DNA from 3 places in the Providencia huaxiensis genome. Region 3 is predicted to be linked to each of the others. Evidence: predicted binding sites of a transcription regulator. Region 3 holds the regulator's gene; each other region holds the start of a gene.
What was found. The regulator PhoB, encoded in region 3, activates phosphate uptake and scavenging genes when phosphate is short. The targets are predictions, from matches to a motif close to CTGTCATAAAACTGNCNNAT.

Region 1 (5,942 bases), 190 kb from region 3:
TAAAGTTTGATATCAGCGAGTACCAACCTTTAGCCATTAAGAAAGATAATGAACCTATTAGCCCAATGCTACAAAGTTTACTTGATGAACATTATCAAAATGGCGATACAAGCGCATTTTGGCAAGCTGTCGCCGCGCAAGGAACACCACTGGTTGAGGTGTTTTCAAATCGACAAAAACGCGTGACATTTCTTTGGCGAGGCGCGAAAGCAAATGCTTATATTCTAGGGGCACCGTCGGGTAATCACGAAAGAATGGCCCACTTGGCGGGAACGGATATTTGGTATCGTTCTTTTATCATTCCTAATGATACGTTATCGCAATATAAAATTGCACCGGATATCCCTTCTGTGCCAGAGGGCGGCTTTGCTCAACGTAAGGCGATTTTAGTCACTGCGCAGTCAGATCCTTATAATTCTCACGTTATTCCTTCGCAAAGTGTAGATAAATATAACCGTTTTTCGTTGTTATCATTAGTACCGAATATACGCCAATGTCATTTCTCTGATGTAGAAAACAGGCAGATGAAAGGCCATTTAGAGACATTTACGTTGGCGAGTCAGGTATTAAAAAATAAAAGAAAAATAACGGTTTACCAGCCTAATATCCCAATGGAAACCCCTGCACTATTGGTGCTATTGGATGGCCAAATTTACCTGCAAAACTATCAAATGGATAAATTCTTTGATAAGTGGATGGATCAAGGGAGTTTCCCAGCGATGAATATTGTGTTTGTGGACAGCATCAATTCAGCGCGTCGTGGTGATGAGCTTCCTCCTAATGATGCGTTTCCTAAGTTGCTGGCGGATGAACTTATGCCTCAGCTCGCGGAAATGGGAGTTCAAGCACCTGCAAGCCATACGATTATTGCAGGTTCCAGCTATGGAGGGCTTGGGGCGACATGGAATGCGTTACAGTACCCGGAAATTTTCGGTAATGTCATTAGCATGTCAGGATCTTACTGGTGGGCTCCGAAGGATAAAGACCCTGAATGGTTAATTCGTGAAATTGAAATGATGCCAACACAACCGATCCGTTTTTTCCTTGAGGCTGGCCTATTTGAACAACGTGGTAGTTGGGGGGGAATTATTCAAAACCACTACCGGTTATTCGATGTTCTAAAACATAAAGGTTATCAAGTTGATGCCATTGAACTCCCTAGTGGGCACGACTACGTTTCTTGGTGTGAAACGCTTTATGAGGGAACAAACCAACTTGCGTCACAATGGTAAATAGCCCTAACGCTCATTCATAAAAAGCAGCTTATATTTAGCTGCTTTTTCACATTTATGACAAACGTCTTCATTTCGCCATAAAAGCGTCATTCAACTGTCATCTGGCTCCTTTAGCATGCCTTTCATTATTTGAAATATACATCTTCTATTTTCATTATTGATTGGCAAGGAAACAGTTATGACTGGTAATTTTATGAAATCCCTTTTAGCTGTCACGGTAAGTACTTTAATTTTAGGGAGTACAGTCCCTGCCTACGCGGCTGATAAAAATGATGCGGTGTCAGAAAACCGTGCGGCGCAAGGTGATATCACCAAATTTGGTGGCGCGCGTCGTTTAGCGACAGAGCAAACTGATATCATGAAAGCGGCACTTCACAATGGCCAAGCCAAAAATGTGATTTTATTTATTGGTGATGGTATGGGGGACTCAGAGATAACTGTTGCTCGTAACTATGCAGAAGGCGCTTCAGGGTTCTTTAAAGGTATCGATGCGCTGCCAATTACGGGTCAGTACACCCATTATGCATTAGATAAAAAAACACAAAAACCCGACTATGTGACTGATTCTGCCGCGTCTGCCACTTCGTGGTCTTCCGGTGTGAAAACCTACAATGGCGCATTGGGAATTGATGTATTTGGTAACGACCATGAGACATTAATTGAGATAGCTAAACGTAATGGTAAAGCTACAGGTAACGTCACAACTTCCGAGATTCAAGATGCAACGCCTGCTGCGCAATTTTCGCATGTGAGTGCGCGTAAATGTTATGGCCCTGAGGAAACAACAGAAAAATGTGCGACTAACGCGCTAGAAAATGGCGGTCGTGGTTCAATTTCAGAGCAACTGTTGGTAACTCGCCCAGATGTCACACTTGGTGGTGGCGCTAAGAGCTTCAAGCAAGAAGCAAAGGCGGGTGACTACAAAGGTAAAACGTTGGAGCAACAGGCGATTGAACGTGGGTACAATATTGTGCGAGATGCTAAATCATTAGACAGCATTAAAGTCGCAAATCAAGACAAACCTGTTCTTGGCTTATTCCACGATGGCAACATGACGGTTGCATGGGAAGGCCCGAAAGCGGTTCATTATGGTAATATCAACAATGCGCCGTTAGAGTGTAAACCGAACGCTAAGTTAGACCCTAATGCGCCAACATTAGCTCAAATGACGAAAAAAGCGATTGAACTGTTAGAAGTTAACCCGAATGGTTTCTTCTTACAGGTTGAAAGCGCTTCTATCGATAAGCAAGATCATAAAGCAAACCCATGTGGCCAAATTGGTGAAACAGTTGCTCTCGACCAAGCTGTACAAGTTGGCTTAGATTTCGCTAAAAAACATGGTGATACATTAGTTATTGTGACAGCTGACCATTCACATTCAAGCCAAATTATTCCAGAAGGCACAAAATCAACGGGCTTAACGCAAGCGTTGATTACTAAAGACGGTTCTGTGATGGTAGTGAATTACGGTAACTCTGAAGAAGATGATTCTCAAGAGCACACCGGTGCTCAGTTACGTGTGGCGGCTTATGGCCCACATGCGGCAAACGTAATGGGTCTAACTGACCAAACTGATTTGTTCTTTACCATGCGCGATGCAATGGGATTGAAGCAATAAACCAACCCTGTAGTGAAAATTCTCCGCAATAGGATGTTGCGGGGGATTTTTTTATTTTTTAGTCTATTTTCTCCTTATTTTTCAACCGTTCCTCAATAAACTTACTAAATATTTGCACTTCTTTTTTATCCGTTATCTTGAAAAATTGATTTATCTGATAACAATAAATGTGCTTATTCATGGGCACGAATAATGAGAATGGCATAATGAGAGAAGTTCGCGAACTACAACGAGATGAAATCCCATCTGTTTGGTCTATCGACCGCACTGAATTAATTGAAAACCTTTATCTGTATCAAAATGGCGAGTTGGTGCTATCCAAACAGCGGTTTGATATGAAAGGTTGGCCAGAAGGTGAACCTGAAGCCTATACCCCCCATTTGTTGGAAAGTTATGACCAAGGCGCGGTATTTCTTGGGGTTTTTGAACAGGGCAAGTTAATTGCTGCTGCAAGTTTAGATAATGTGTGGCGCGGTGAGCAAAAAAATTTACTGCAATTATCTTTCCTGCATGTGAGCCACTCGTACCGTGGCGAAGGTTTAGCAGGGATGTTATTCCAGCAATGTGTTGAAATTGCGATGCAAAAAGGGGCAAAAGGCTTATATATTTCTGCGACGCCTTCAGAAAATACAGTGCACTTTTATCAATACCTAGGCTGTACCTTAATTGCACAACCTGATCCTGAATTATTTGCATTGGAACCTGAAGATATTCACTTTATTTATCTATTTTAGTAAGTTTTTATTTTGTAAAATAAGTGTTAATTTATAGGGCGATGAAATAAAAAAGCATTGAAATTTACTAAAAACTAGATATTATTGATAATCATTATCATTTAAGGTGTTGAGGTCACTATGCCAACTAGCATATCAAAAACCACAGGTTTAAAGCGTATAGGCGCTGGCCTTTGGGGTGTCTTTGCTGTGATATTGTTGAGCATTGCTTATGTACTCAATAATATGGGCTTAGATAATTTAAAAATCATTATGATTATCATGATGGTAGCAACTGCGGGGATGTTATTTAATCGTGGTTCTCGTCGTTTATTGATTATCCCAGCTGTGATCTCACTTGCATGTTTTATGATGGCCTTTGTACTACAAAGGTAGCTCTATAATCTAATTGATAATTAAATAGAACAGAAAAAAGTGGTATCGAAAGATATTGATAATTGAATGGTATTCAAAATAACGGTTTATTTAAATGATTTATTATTGTCTTATAGTAAATAAGGCAAATAAGACAGCGTTAGCATTACAGAGAAGGTCAAAAGGGCAGGATGTTATAAAAAAATGACTGACCAGTGGTGCGAAAGGGGGGACTTGAACCCCCACGTCCGAAGGACACTAACACCTGAAGCTAGCGCGTCTACCAATTCCGCCACCCTCGCAATACTGTCACATCAATACTACTGTCACATCAATACTATATTATTGTGATTTACCCAAAGCTAGTGGTGCGAAAGGGGGGACTTGAACCCCCACGTCCATAGGACACTAACACCTGAAGCTAGCGCGTCTACCAATTCCGCCACCCTCGCAGTACCTAACTAAACTTTGGTCCATCAATGCTTTTAACCAGCAATAATGTGGTGCGGATTTTAGGCTAATTTCGACGAACGTCAATAATTTTTTTATGAAGTATTTTTTGATTGATGAAAAAATGGCCGGTGAAGGATCACCAGCCAATGAGAAGCATGATAAATTGTGCTTTAGCCTAAATTACTCGTGTATAAATTAACGCTTAACTGCTTGGTAAACTTTAAATTTTCCCGTTTTTGCAAGTACTTCGTGACTACCAAAAGCTTTATCGAGTAAATCAGGGTATGGTAAGAAAGCATTCGCAACGATCCGCAAGCGGCCCCCTTTTTTCAGGTATTTAGGGGCTTGGTAAATCATATTTTCAACCGCACGATAACTGGTGTTTAGGCCATCATGGAATGGCGGGTTAGAAATAATCCAATCAAATTTATCGTTAATATCTGAGTAAGCATCACTAGCGATGACTTTAGCAGTTAGTTTATTGGCCTCAAGAGTGGATGCTGCGGAATCTAGTGCAGACGCACTGACATCACTTAAGGTAAGTTTGATCTCTGGGTTTTGTGAGCCGATCACCGCGGCAATCACACCGTTACCGCAAGCAAGATCAAGCAGATCACCACTCATTGGATCGGTTAATGTTGATAACAGTAGGTCACTACCGATATCAAGCTCATTATGGCTAAACACCCCTGGTAATGCGTTAATTCTAACATTATCAAGTTCATAATGACGCCACCAGCGAGCAATATCAAAGGTGGTTGGTTGCTCTAATTCACCATAGTACAAGCCACAGCGACGTGCGGAGTCAATTTTTTGTAAGCTAGCGATCCCCTCCATAATGGATTCGGCGCTTTTAACACCACTGCGATTCTCACCGACGATAAAGATTTGGCTACCCGCAGCAAGATGAGTACAAAGGTCATCGAGTTGGAAACAGGCTTCTTGCTTGTTTTTTTGCCAAAAATAAATGAGAGTATCGCAAGGCTGGATAAATTCCGCAGGCGTAGTGGCAGAGAATAACGCCATATCTCCCATTAACGGCTGTAAACGCTGCCAGTGATGATACTGGTTGGTGATGACACGAACACTAGCCGCTTCTAAGGTTGCAGCGAGCTCATCCTGAATGTCACCGGCCAAAATGACATGACGATCTGTAAAATGTTCGAGATGGCGTTGAATAACTTCGCTGGCAGGTGTCAGTAATGACATATTCTGTCAATCTCCTAAAATAATAAAAAAACCGATGACATCTTACCAAAGATAAGAGAAATAGCATTGCTCTGTTGGCGCTATTGATCCCCTTTGATAAGATGTGGTTGTAAAATTGCGACTGGAAAATCAAATGACACGACGTGACAGGCTTTTAGAACAACTGGGGATCACTCAATGGATGGTGAGAAATCCTGCCGTGTTACGTGGTGAGCGTGGTGTAAGGATCCCAGCGTCGACTAAGCTTATTATTATTACTGATGAGAACCTTGATTTAAATAGCCAATTGCTAAAAGATATTTTTCTTTCCATGAATATTGCACAGGACGATGTGGTTTG
Region 2 (5,942 bases), 2.3 Mb from region 3:
TGTGTAACACCAACACCTAATAAAAAGTGATTTACCCAACCAGCTAGCGCATCAGCATGGTCAAAAACAGAAGCGTCTTCGTCAGGAAATAGCATAGTAAATGCAAATTCGCTGTCATCAAGTGCTTCGAATGTGGTATCGAAGAGCTCTCGCAGTGGCTGCGAAACCGTTTGTGGAAACGCTAAGCCATCGTTAGCAAGGTCATGGACCAACGTTTGCCAGCTATGGTCACGGCCCCCGCCACAGATCAACCCAGTTATTAGACCATGGATCTCCGCAGCAGTAAGTGCGATTGAGTGCTGTTGCAGTAATTTGTCCAGTGATTCATAGTTTGGTAAAGATTTTTGTATAGACATCTGAATTCGTCATGTTAGCTTATGATTCGTGATATGCTACCATCAAGGATAGCCGCTAGACCAGTATGCTTTTGTCTTATCTATTAATTGCGCCAAATATGATGTATTTACGGCGAGTATTATTCAGTATGGAGGTATAATGTCCGCACAACCTGTCGACATCCAGATTTTCGGGCGCTCAATGCGAGTCAATTGCCCAGCAGAACAAAAAGAAGCCCTTCTTGAGTCGGCTAAAGAATTAGAACAACGCTTGCAAAATCTGAAAGATAGAAGCGGTGTGACCAACACGGAACAACTTATTTTTATTGTAGCATTGAACGTCTGTCACGAATTAGCACAAGAAAAGACAAAAACGCGTGATTATGCTTATAATATGGAAGAGAAAATAAAAATGTTGCAGCTCACAATCGAACAAGCGTTGCACGATCAGGTGAAAATTACTGAGAGGCAGGTATTGCCCCTAGAGTAAATCTGCTTATTAATCAGACACTAGTAGAAAAAAATATACAAAATTAAGGTTGCATTTTAAATCTAGTTTCGTACAATGAAATCACTGAGTAACGATAAGTTCTCAAACCAAATTTCTCTGAGATGCGCGTGAGTGGGCGAGTCCCCTGAGCCGATATTTCAACTAAACAGAATGTGGTTATGGCGCTGGTGAGCATGCCTGATTCGCTCAGGAAGCCTAAAGGTTGCTAAACTGCGTTCACCTTGAACCAAGGGTTCAAGGGTTACAGCCTACAACGGCATCTTGGAGACCCCCAATTAAGTTCCTGCTTATTTTTCATTTGTTTCCTACATAACCTCTCATCTTGCGATATACTTTAAGTAATTTACTTTCTTGGTTAACTGTTTTTTATCGCATATACAACAGGTTATCACATGCAAGACTCCCTCTCGACACAACGCCAGCAGGTACGTCAAACAATCCGTCAAGCACGTCGTCAATTAAGCGCTCAGCAGCAATATGACGCAGCGGAACAACTCATGCATAATGCATTAAGCCACCCAAAAATTGCACAAGCCAACACTATTGCTTTGTTTCTTTCTTTTGATGGCGAAATTGACACAAGGCCACTCATTCATGCGCTCTGGGCTGAAGGTAAACAAGTCTATCTCCCTGTTTTGCACCCCTTTAGTCGCCACCATTTATTGTTTCTTCACTATCGCCCCGATAGCCAACTCGTTAAAAATCGATTTAATATTGATGAGCCACCGCTTGATGTCAGAGATGTGCTACCACTCGAAAAATTGGATATCATGCTTATCCCATTAGTGGCATTTGATACTCAAGGGCAACGGTTAGGGATGGGAGGTGGGTTTTATGATAGAACGCTTGCTAATTGGCAACAAACCAGGTTTTATCCCATTGGCCTTGCCCATAATTGCCAACAAGTAGAAAAACTCCCCATAGCTCATTGGGATATTCCTTTACCCGAAATTATTACGCCGCAAAAAATATGGCGCTGGTCATAAACACCCGCGCCATCATTTCACACACTTTTTAGCGTTACTTAGAACAGTAAACGCGCACGAATGGTTCCAGGTAAATCTTTTAATTTCTGGAGTGCTTCATCTGTTTGGTTTGGCGTTTGCATTAATACATCAATAACCACATAACCTACGTTGCCTGATGTACGTAAGTACTGGCCGACAACGTTAATGTTATTTTCCGTGAAGACTTGGTTTATGCTATTCAAAATACCTGGACGGTTTTCATGAATATGCAAGAAACGGTTGGTATCTTCAGTATGCACTGGCAAAGAAACTTCAGGAAAGTTAACCGCAGATAATGTTGAACCATTATCTGAATACTTAGCCAGTTTACTTGCCACTTCTAACCCAATATTTTCTTGAGCTTCTTCTGTCGAGCCCCCAATGTGCGGTGTTAAAATCACATTGTCGAACTTAATCAATTCAGAGATAAATGGGTCATTAGGGTCATTGTTCGCAGCGGGTTCACTTGGGAATACATCCACCGCAGCACCTGATAAATGCTTGCTTTCCAACGCGGCTGCCAGTGAAGGGATATCCACGACTGTTCCACGTGATGCGTTAATGAATATAGAGCCAGGCTTCATACGGTCGAATTGTTCTTTAGCAAACATATTCTTCGTACTTGGGGTTTCAGGCACATGTAAGCTAACCACATCGCTCATGTTCAGAAGTTCAGTTAAAGAACGAACTTGAGTTGCATTACCTAAAGGCAGTTTGTTTTCAATATCATAGAAGAAAACATTCATACCGATACCTTCAGCTAAGATCCCTAACTGAGTACCAATGTGGCCATATCCAACAATCCCAAGACGCTTACCACGCGCTTCAAAACAGCCTTTAGCTTGTTTTTCCCAAATACCGCGGTGTGCTTGCATATTGGCTTCAGGAATACGACGTAGTAAAAGTAATAATTGGCCTAATACCATTTCTGCAACGGAACGTGTATTTGAAAATGGTGCGTTAAATACAGGGATACCGCGTTTTGCCGCAGCATCTAAATCAACTTGGTTGGTGCCAATACAAAAGCAACCCACTGCAACGAGTTTTTCTGCTGCAGCGAAAATTTCTTCAGTAAGATGAGTACGGGAACGGATACCTACAAAACGTGCATCTTTAATCGCTTCTTTTAATTCTTCGTCGGATAACGCACTTTTGTGATATTCAATGTTGGTGTAGCCCGCGGCTTTTAAGTTATCAACCGCACTTTGGTGCACACCTTCTAGCAGTAAAAATTTAATTTTGTCTTTTTGCAAAGATACCTTAACCATTTCCCTACCCTATCGTGAACGTACTTAAGATTTATAACAGATGAACCTATGTGTTTGCCTAACATAGCTCAAGAGAGATAACATCCATCTACCTTGAGCTATGAAGCGTATACCAACATAGCAAAAAATAGCGCAGTAGCAATACAACCGTTTGCTTAATGGATGCTAAAAAGCGCGAAGAAAAAGAAGTAAAATGGTAGAAAATCAGGGGTGGTAACACAAAATAAGGATTTTTCCTGTACAATGCCTATTTGTGTGAGATATATCACCAAAATAGCCAGACATTAAAAAAAATAAAATAAATTTCAAATTGATGATATTTATAAAACTGGTTAATTAATTTAGCTTCTATCAAATCATAGACTAATGACAAAATACCAGTAAAACAAAAAAACCAGCGGGTATAACTCCACTGGCTTATTGGAATAATTAAATATGATATAGATTATAACTTGATGGTTTTAACGCCTTCGTTTGCAGTCCCCATCAATACAACATCAGCACCGCGATTGGCGAATAACCCAACGGTCACAACCCCCGCAATCCCATTAATCGTATTTTCTAATGCCACAGGGTCAACGATATTTAAATTATGGACATCTAAAATCACATTGCCGTTGTCTGTAATCACATTTTGACGGTACTCTGGCGTACCACCCAGTTTAACCAATTCACGTGCCACATAGCTACGCGCCATTGGGATCACTTCAACAGGCAGTGGGAATTTACCTAGTACATCAACTAACTTAGATTGGTCAACGATACAGACAAAGGTTTTTGCAATTGCGGAAACAATTTTTTCACGTGTTAAAGCCGCACCACCGCCTTTGATCATATTCATATGGTGGTCAACTTCATCAGCGCCATCAACATAAACATCTAATGAATCCACTTCATTACAATCAAATACTGTAATACCCAGTGATTTTAATTTTTGAGTTGATGCTTCTGAGCTTGATACCGCACCTTCTATTTGGCCTTTCATTGTGGCTAATGCATCAATGAAGTGTGAAGCCGTTGAACCCGTTCCAACACCAACAATAGTGCCCGGTTTTACGTAATCAAGTGCTGCCCAACCTACCGCTTTTTTTAATTCGTCCTGAGTCATACTCATGCCTTTTAAGATTTAATTGAGTCGTGATTAAGGTTATTAATAACTAGTATATACCGGACACCCAATAAGTTGCAGCTTTGTTCGCTGTATTTATGTCACGGTTCTTGGGATTTACGCCACAACAATAATATTTTTAAGTGTTGCGTGTAAAAATATGGCATAGTGCTTGGTAGAATAACAACAAGGAGATTTTTTTGATGAAGCGCCCTGACTATCGCGCATTACAAGCACTGGATGCCGTTATCCGTGAACGCGGCTTTGAGCGTGCGGCTCAAAAGCTCTGCATCACGCAATCTGCTGTGTCACAACGTATAAAGCAGTTAGAAAACCTGTTTGGGCAACCACTACTTGTGCGTACCGTTCCGCCGCACCCAACTGAACAAGGGCAAAAACTGCTAGCACTGCTTCATCAAGTTGAATTATTAGAAGAGCAATGGTTAGGTGATGAAAATAGTGGCTCAACCCCGTTGTTACTCTCACTTGCCGTCAACGCTGACAGCTTGGCAACTTGGTTTCTTCCTGCCCTAAACCCTGTATTAGGCAATAGCCCTATTCGGCTAAACATTCAGGTTGAAGATGAAACACGGACTCAAGAACGTTTAAGACGCGGCGAGGTGGTCGGCGCTATCAGTATTCAACCCCAAGCCTTACCGGGTTGTTTAGTCGATAAACTTGGCGCACTGGACTATATTTTTGTTGCGTCACCTGGCTTTGCGGCAAAATACTTCCCTGATGGTGTGACTCGCTCTTCGTTATTAAAAGCACCTGCGGTTGCTTTCGACCATCTAGACGATATGCACCAAGCCTTCGTACAACAAAACTTTGGTTTGTCACCGGGCAGTGTTCCATGCCATATCGTGAACTCCTCGGAAGCCTTTGTGCAGTTAGCGAAACAAGGTTCTACCTGCTGTATGATCCCACATTTGCAGATAGCCAGTGAATTAGCGAATGGTGAATTGGTTGATTTAACCCCGGGGTTATGTCAGCGACGGATGCTTTACTGGCACCGCTTCGCACCTGAAAGCCGTACAATGAAAAATGTGACTGACGCCCTATTAAAAACGGGGCGCCAGATGTTAAAACAAGAAGATGAACCCGCAAAAAGCTAGCGTTTTAATTCAAATACCACATCGACTTGGTCATTAAAATCAATACTCTGTTGTTCATAGGTCTCATCAATCTTGAGGTCTTGAGCAACAGAGGCTTTCATCGCCCCACCATAATTTCTTTCAGCCATTGGGTATGGCACCGCGGCTGGCGCATTATAGTTAATGCTATACACAGGACCTAACTGGACATTAAAGCCTTTTGCTAAGATATTGGCTTGTTCTGTCGCATTTTTAATCGCTTGAGACCGTGCTTCATCACGATACTGTTGCGGGTTAGCCACACCAAACTGTACTGAGTTGATTTCATTGAGACCTGCGGCTAAAGCACCATCTAACAAGACATTAAGTTGGTCTAATTTCTTCACTTCCACTTCAACAGAACGTGTTGCCGTGTAGCCTTCGATGGTTGATTTTTGCTTCACGCTACTGTAATCATATTTAGGCTGAGTTCGCACATTTGCCGCGTTGATATCTTCTTTTTCAATGCCATTTTTCTTAAGAAACTCAAAATACTCTGCAACTCGCTTATCGACGCCAGCTTTCGCAGCTGCCGCATCTTTTGCAGTGACTGTCACAAGAATGTTCAGCGTCGCCATAT
Region 3 (5,942 bases):
GAAATAATTTGTTGTTTTTTATGCAAACTCACCAGTTTATCAGCTAACTCGAATATAAAATGGCCTTGTTGCTGCCAGCTACCGATGTGCGCATTGAGCTCAGCGTCTTTTGGGTGTTCTTCTAGGAATAGGTTGTGTTTCTTTAACTCAAGGTGCGCAGTTTGGATCTGACTTTGAGTCTCATTAACTAAGTGTTTTTTTTGCTGAAGAGTTGTGTGCTGTTGTTCAATTTGTTGCGTAATTTCAGTCTGTTGTTGTTTCAATTGTGCAATTTGGTTATCCAGAGGCCTGACAGTTTCATCAATCAATTGATGTTGTTGTTTGGCAAAATCAAGATGTTGTTGATACTCGGATTGTGATTTCAACAACTTCTCTTGCAGTGGGGCACGTTCAGCTTGCTGGGTTTGCAAGCTAAGTTTCAGCTGTTGTTGTTTATTTATGTATTCAGTGAGTTGTTGTTGCTGGCGCTCAACGTCCTGCCATAACGGGCGAAGCGACTCCGCAGGGGCGCTATCAGCCAATCTTTTCAACTGAGGCTGTGCGGATTGGAACTCAAGCTCATTTTTTTTGAGTTCATCATCAAGTGATTGCATGCGCTGGGTGAGTTGGTGATATTGTTGCCACCAATTGACGCCTTGTTGGTGGCGAGCCCGCTGTTGCTTGGTTTGAGTTTCTTGTTCAAGTAAATGGTTTTGCTGTACTAATAACTCTTGGTGTTCTGCTTCAGTGAGTAAATTAATGCTTTGTGCCTTTGCCTTTAGCAAATCTAAGTCAATTTTGGCTTGTTTGTGTTGATTAAAAACATAAATTGAAATCTGGCTATAAATTTCTGTGCCTGTAATTTCTTCAAGTAAATCAGCGCGTTCTTTCTCTGAAGCATTTAAAAAAGCCGCGAAGTCCCCTTGAGAGAGTAAAATTGATTTGGTAAAACGCTCATAATCAAGCCCAGTTATTTGTGCTATTAATTCTTTTATCTCTGTGATTTTTACGGTCAATATTTTACCATCAGTAACCGTTGCAAGCTCCGCCTTAGGCTGTTGTAAATTGCCATCAGGCTTTCCTCCTGCTCGTCGTTGGCTCCAAAAGGCGCGATAAGCTTTACCTTTGACCTCAAACTCTACCTCTGCAAGGCATTCCCCTGTGTGGCGAGTCATCAGTTCATTTTGTGCGTTAGAAATGGTTTTTAAACGCGGTGTTCGGTGATAAAGCGCAAGGCAAATCGCATCCAATAAGGTGGTTTTTCCTGCGCCAGTGGCACCTGTAATGGCAAATAAGCCATTGCTAGCAAATGGCTCCGCAGTGAAATCAATTTTCCACTCACCTCGAAGAGAGTTAATATTTTTTAAACGTAAACTTAGAATCTTCATATTAACTTTCCTTGCTCATTTGTAATGCGTCATAAGATTGTTGAAATAGCTGCACTAGGCGCTGTTCACGCTCAGGATCCTCTAAAGACTCTTGGGCAAGGCGACGTAAAAAAACATCTTCTACAGTGAGTTCACTTAATGTTTCATTGGCTAAGGTTTGGCTTTGTCCCTGTATTTGCTTACGTGCACGGCGCAGTATCACGACTTCAACAGGGAGATCTTGTGTCAACGCTTCAATACGCTGTTGGATATCAGCGAGGTAATCTTGTGAAGCAACTTCAATATCTAACCAAACAGGTTTATCTCCTAGGTAATCTTTCCATGCTTCTAATTGCTGTTCTATTTGGCTTAAGGAGCCTTTAATGCTTTGCAATGGCTGAATAATAGGGATGTCCAATGGGGTGATTTGAGTCAATTCGCTTCCGGTGAATTCAACAAGGCAGACACTTTTTTGTTGTGCTGTTTCGTCAAAACTCAATGCAATAGGTGAGCCACAGTAGCGAATATTTTCTTGCCCTCCAATCACTTGGGGACGGTGAATATGGCCAAGGGCAATATAGTCAGCAGGGGGAAAAGCCCCAGAAGGAAACGCATCTAACGTACCAATATAAATATCTCGAACGGAGTCCGTTAAGGCTGCACCGACAACCGTTAAATGGCCAGTGGCAATAATTGGAATATCCAGCCCCAATGCGGTTCGCTGTTCTAGCGCGAGTTGGTAGCTGGCTTGGTAATGATCATGAATAGCGGTTTGTAGTGAGCGTTGTTTATCTTCACTATTTTGCCCTGCAATACTGAGCTGGATATCTCGAGGACGTAAAAAAGGGATGGCACAGACGAGGCCAATAGGTTGTTCCTGTTTATTTACTAAAGTAATGACATGCGGTTCACTTCCAGACGTAATAACCTGTGTATTCAAATAACTAAGTAGAGCGCTTGATTCATTGAGTACAGAAACCGAGTCGTGATTTCCACTTAAAATTACTAGCTGGCAGCCTGTTTTTTGTAAATCAACAATAAATTTATTATACAGTTCACGTGCATAGCTCGGTGGCGAACCGGTATCGAAGATATCACCTGCAACGATGACAGCATCAACTTGGTGTAATTCCACTTGTTCCACAAGCCAGTTTAAGAAATGTTGGTGCTCAGGCGCACGGCTTTTGGTAAAAAAATACTGACCAAGGTGCCAGTCTGAGGTATGAATAATGCGCATGAGTTATCAATTCCTATCATCAATAATGTGCATGAACGTTCGATAATTAAGTATACCCGATCCATATCACTCGTTGAGGGATGTTTGCGACTTTATTACCTATTACTATATTGCGGAACTATGTCGTCGCGGAACTATGTTGCGGAAATATTTCACTTAAATGACATTTAACCGTTAAAATAAAGATTAATATGAGTTTCACCCATTGATATTCATAATTCTGTCATAAAAGTGACGCATAATGCTTTCACATTTTAAATGTCTTCTTAATTTTACAGGAACAATCATGGCAAGACGCATTCTAGTTGTTGAAGATGAAGCGCCCATCCGAGAAATGGTTTGTTTTGTATTAGAACAGAATGGTTTTCAGCCTATTGAAGCTGATGATTATGACAGTGCGATTGCACAACTCGTTGACCCGCTACCTGACCTCGTACTACTGGATTGGATGATCCCCGGTGGCTCTGGGATCCAAGTCATTAAACATATGAAACGTGATAGCGCAACACGTGACGTTCCTGTCATGATGTTAACTGCACGAGGAGAAGAAGAAGACCGCGTAAAAGGTTTGGAAGTTGGCGCGGATGACTATCTTATTAAGCCATTTTCACCGAAGGAATTAATTGCTCGGGTAAAAGCAATCTTACGTCGTATCTCCCCAATGGCGACGGAAGACATTATTGAAATGAATGGGTTAATGTTAGACCCTACCTCTCATCGTGTCACCAGCAATGAAATCCCTATCGATATGGGCCCAACTGAATATAAATTACTCCATTTCTTTATGACTCACCCTGAACGCGTATATAGTAGAGAACAGCTATTGAACTATGTATGGGGTGCCAATGTGTATGTGGAGGATAGAACTGTTGACGTGCATATTCGGCGGCTAAGAAAGGCACTAGAGACGGAAGGCCATGATAAAATGGTGCAAACTGTACGTGGTACAGGTTATCGTTTTTCTGTCCGTTACTAAAGACCACAAAGGGAGAGCCATGCGTGCTTGAACGTTTATCGATTAAGCAGCTGATTTGGGGGCTGTTTTTATTTATCTTACCCGCCCTTATCTTATCGGTTTTTATTGGCCACCTAGCGTGGCTATTAGTGATCTCGCTACTTGCTGCACTGATATGGCATGGGTATAACTTGCTCAAGCTTTCTTACTGGTTATGGTTAGATAGAAGTATGCTCCCCCCCGAAGGGCGAGGTGGGTGGGAACCGATATTTTATGGTATCTACCAGATGCAGCAACGTAATCGAAAACGCCGTCGTGAATTAGGCCAGTTAATTAAACGGTTTCGTAGTGGTGCAGAATCACTACCTGATGCCGTCGTAATGATGACAACCGAAGGGAATATCTTTTGGTGTAATCGCCATGCTCAGGCTTTACTCGGCTTCCGTTGGCCTGAAGATAACGGACAGCATATTTTTAATTTATTACGTTACCCAGACTTTAGCCGCTACTTCACCATTAAGCGTTATGACCAAGCGCTAACTATTGAGCTCAATAGTGGTGAAATCGTTGAGTTTCGTATCTTGCCGTATACCGAAGGGCAGTTATTGATGGTTGCGCGGGATGTGACAGAAAAACGTCGTTTGGAAAAGGCGCGTAGGGACTTCTTTGCAAATGTGAGCCACGAATTACGGACGCCTCTTACGGTTATTCAAGGTTATCTTGAGGTGATGGACGACCAAGAAAACGTGACTGCGGTTAATAAGAAAGCACTGCATGTCATGCAAGAACAAACGCACCGTATGGATAACTTAGTTAAACAGCTTTTGCAGTTGTCACGTATCGAAGTTGCTCCTCAAATTAACCTTGATGAGCAAGTGAATATCCCTGTTACTCTCAAAATGATTGAACAAGAAGCACTCAGTTTAAGCCAAGGGCGCCACCAGTTTGAATTTCATGTTGATGAAAAATTGCGTGTCCATGGTAATGAAGAACAATTACGAAGTGCAGTGGCAAATTTAGTCTATAACGCGATTAGCCATACGCCTGAGGGCACAAAAATTTGGGTTGATTGGCAAAGAAGTGGGCAAGGGGCTCGCTTTAGTGTGAGAGATAACGGGCAAGGGATACCTGCAGAGCATATCCCTCGTTTAACGGAACGTTTTTATCGGGTAGATAAAGCGCGCTCTCGCCAAGGCGGTGGAGGTACTGGCCTTGGGTTAGCTATTGTTAAACATGCATTACAACATCATAGCAGCCAATTGGTGGTGACAAGCCAATTAGGTAAAGGTAGTGAGTTTTCATTTACTTTACCGCCAGTGCTAATTGTTGATGATAAAAAACTTAAAAGTGAGTAAATGAATCCACTTTATTAATATAATCAAGGTATTAATGAAGTGGATTATTTCTATTTATCAATGCATTTATGTGTTCCATTCAAAATATATATATTTAATGCTGATAATTGCCATCATGTTAATTATATGCTCTGTTAAATAATCAATTGTAATCACCAGAAAAAGATGAGTTGTTCATTTTTCGAGCAAAGCATATAACGAGTATTGGGATTTTACTGAAAGTAATCACTAGTTCTGAAAATTAGTTTAGTTATTTATTCTTGTTTTTCGGTTTGCTATTGCCTTTTTGCCCTATAAAAGTTCTACTTGTTGTCAGTTATTGGCGAATTTTTCTGTTTTTTGACTTTTCATTTCGTATGATGCAAGCAAATATACTTTTTTATATTGTTAACAGTATGTTTATCAGAATTCTATCTCGCTATATATATTTCAAAGGGTTGCTAAGTGTAAACCCATAATTTTCTATTTTGTCACTTAAAAATAACATAATATGGCTCATCGTTTATCATCAAGAGATATCATCGCATTAGGCTTTATGACTTTTGCGTTATTCGTCGGGGCAGGGAACATTATCTTTCCCCCTATGGTTGGTTTGCAGGCAGGGGAACAAGTTTGGACTGCCGCACTAGGTTTTTTGGTTACTGGTGTGGGTCTACCTGTTTTAACGGTTATTGCGCTGGCTAAAGTAGGTGGGGGCATTGAAGCGCTCAGCACGCCTGTCGGCAAAACAGCAGGGTTACTACTAGCGGTTGTTGCTTATTTGTCTGTAGGGCCGCTATTTGCCACACCAAGAACGGCAACTGTGTCCTATAAAGTCGGCATCGCACCTTTATTCGGTGGTGAGTCCGATTTGCTGTTACTGATCTACAGCGTGGTTTACTTCGTTCTCGTTATCGGTATTTCATTATACCCAGGAAAATTGCTCGATAGCGTTGGGCACATTTTAGCGCCTGTAAAAATGTTAGCTCTGGCTATTTTGGGTATTGCGGCTGTTATGTGGCCAGCGGGGGACCCGATCCCTTCTACAATAGAATACCGTGAGATGGCTT

Region 1: phoA (alkaline phosphatase) is a predicted target of PhoB. The motif match lies at 1,319-1,338, and genes of this name have one in related genera.
Region 2: serA (phosphoglycerate dehydrogenase) is a predicted target of PhoB. The motif match lies at 3,142-3,161, and genes of this name have one in related genera.

What each region holds. Positions count from the first base shown of each region.
Region 1 is NZ_CP031123.2:4,521,103-4,527,044, forward strand. It holds gene CYG50_RS22475 (alpha/beta hydrolase-fold protein) at 1-1,232, shown strand, start outside; gene phoA (alkaline phosphatase) at 1,414-2,853, shown strand; gene CYG50_RS22485 (GNAT family N-acetyltransferase) at 3,060-3,587, shown strand; gene CYG50_RS22490 (DUF1435 family protein) at 3,708-3,962, shown strand; tRNA gene CYG50_RS22495 (tRNA-Leu) at 4,158-4,243, opposite strand; tRNA gene CYG50_RS22500 (tRNA-Leu) at 4,308-4,393, opposite strand; gene rsmC (16S rRNA (guanine(1207)-N(2))-methyltransferase RsmC) at 4,590-5,603, opposite strand; gene CYG50_RS22510 (DNA polymerase III subunit psi) at 5,737-5,942, shown strand, end outside.
Region 2 is NZ_CP031123.2:2,404,579-2,410,520, forward strand. It holds gene CYG50_RS12775 (YecA/YgfB family protein) at 1-356, opposite strand, end outside; gene zapA (cell division protein ZapA) at 496-825, shown strand; RNA gene ssrS (6S RNA) at 937-1,118, shown strand; gene CYG50_RS12790 (5-formyltetrahydrofolate cyclo-ligase) at 1,239-1,832, shown strand; gene serA (phosphoglycerate dehydrogenase) at 1,871-3,121, opposite strand; gene rpiA (ribose-5-phosphate isomerase RpiA) at 3,567-4,229, opposite strand; gene CYG50_RS12805 (LysR family transcriptional regulator ArgP) at 4,433-5,344, shown strand; gene CYG50_RS12810 (oxidative stress defense protein) at 5,341-5,942, opposite strand, start outside.
Region 3 is NZ_CP031123.2:134,443-140,384, forward strand. It holds gene CYG50_RS02045 (AAA family ATPase) at 1-1,367, opposite strand, end outside; gene sbcD (exonuclease subunit SbcD) at 1,369-2,583, opposite strand; gene phoB (phosphate regulon transcriptional regulator PhoB) at 2,870-3,559, shown strand; gene phoR (phosphate regulon sensor histidine kinase PhoR) at 3,583-4,893, shown strand; gene brnQ (branched-chain amino acid transport system II carrier protein) at 5,384-5,942, shown strand, end outside.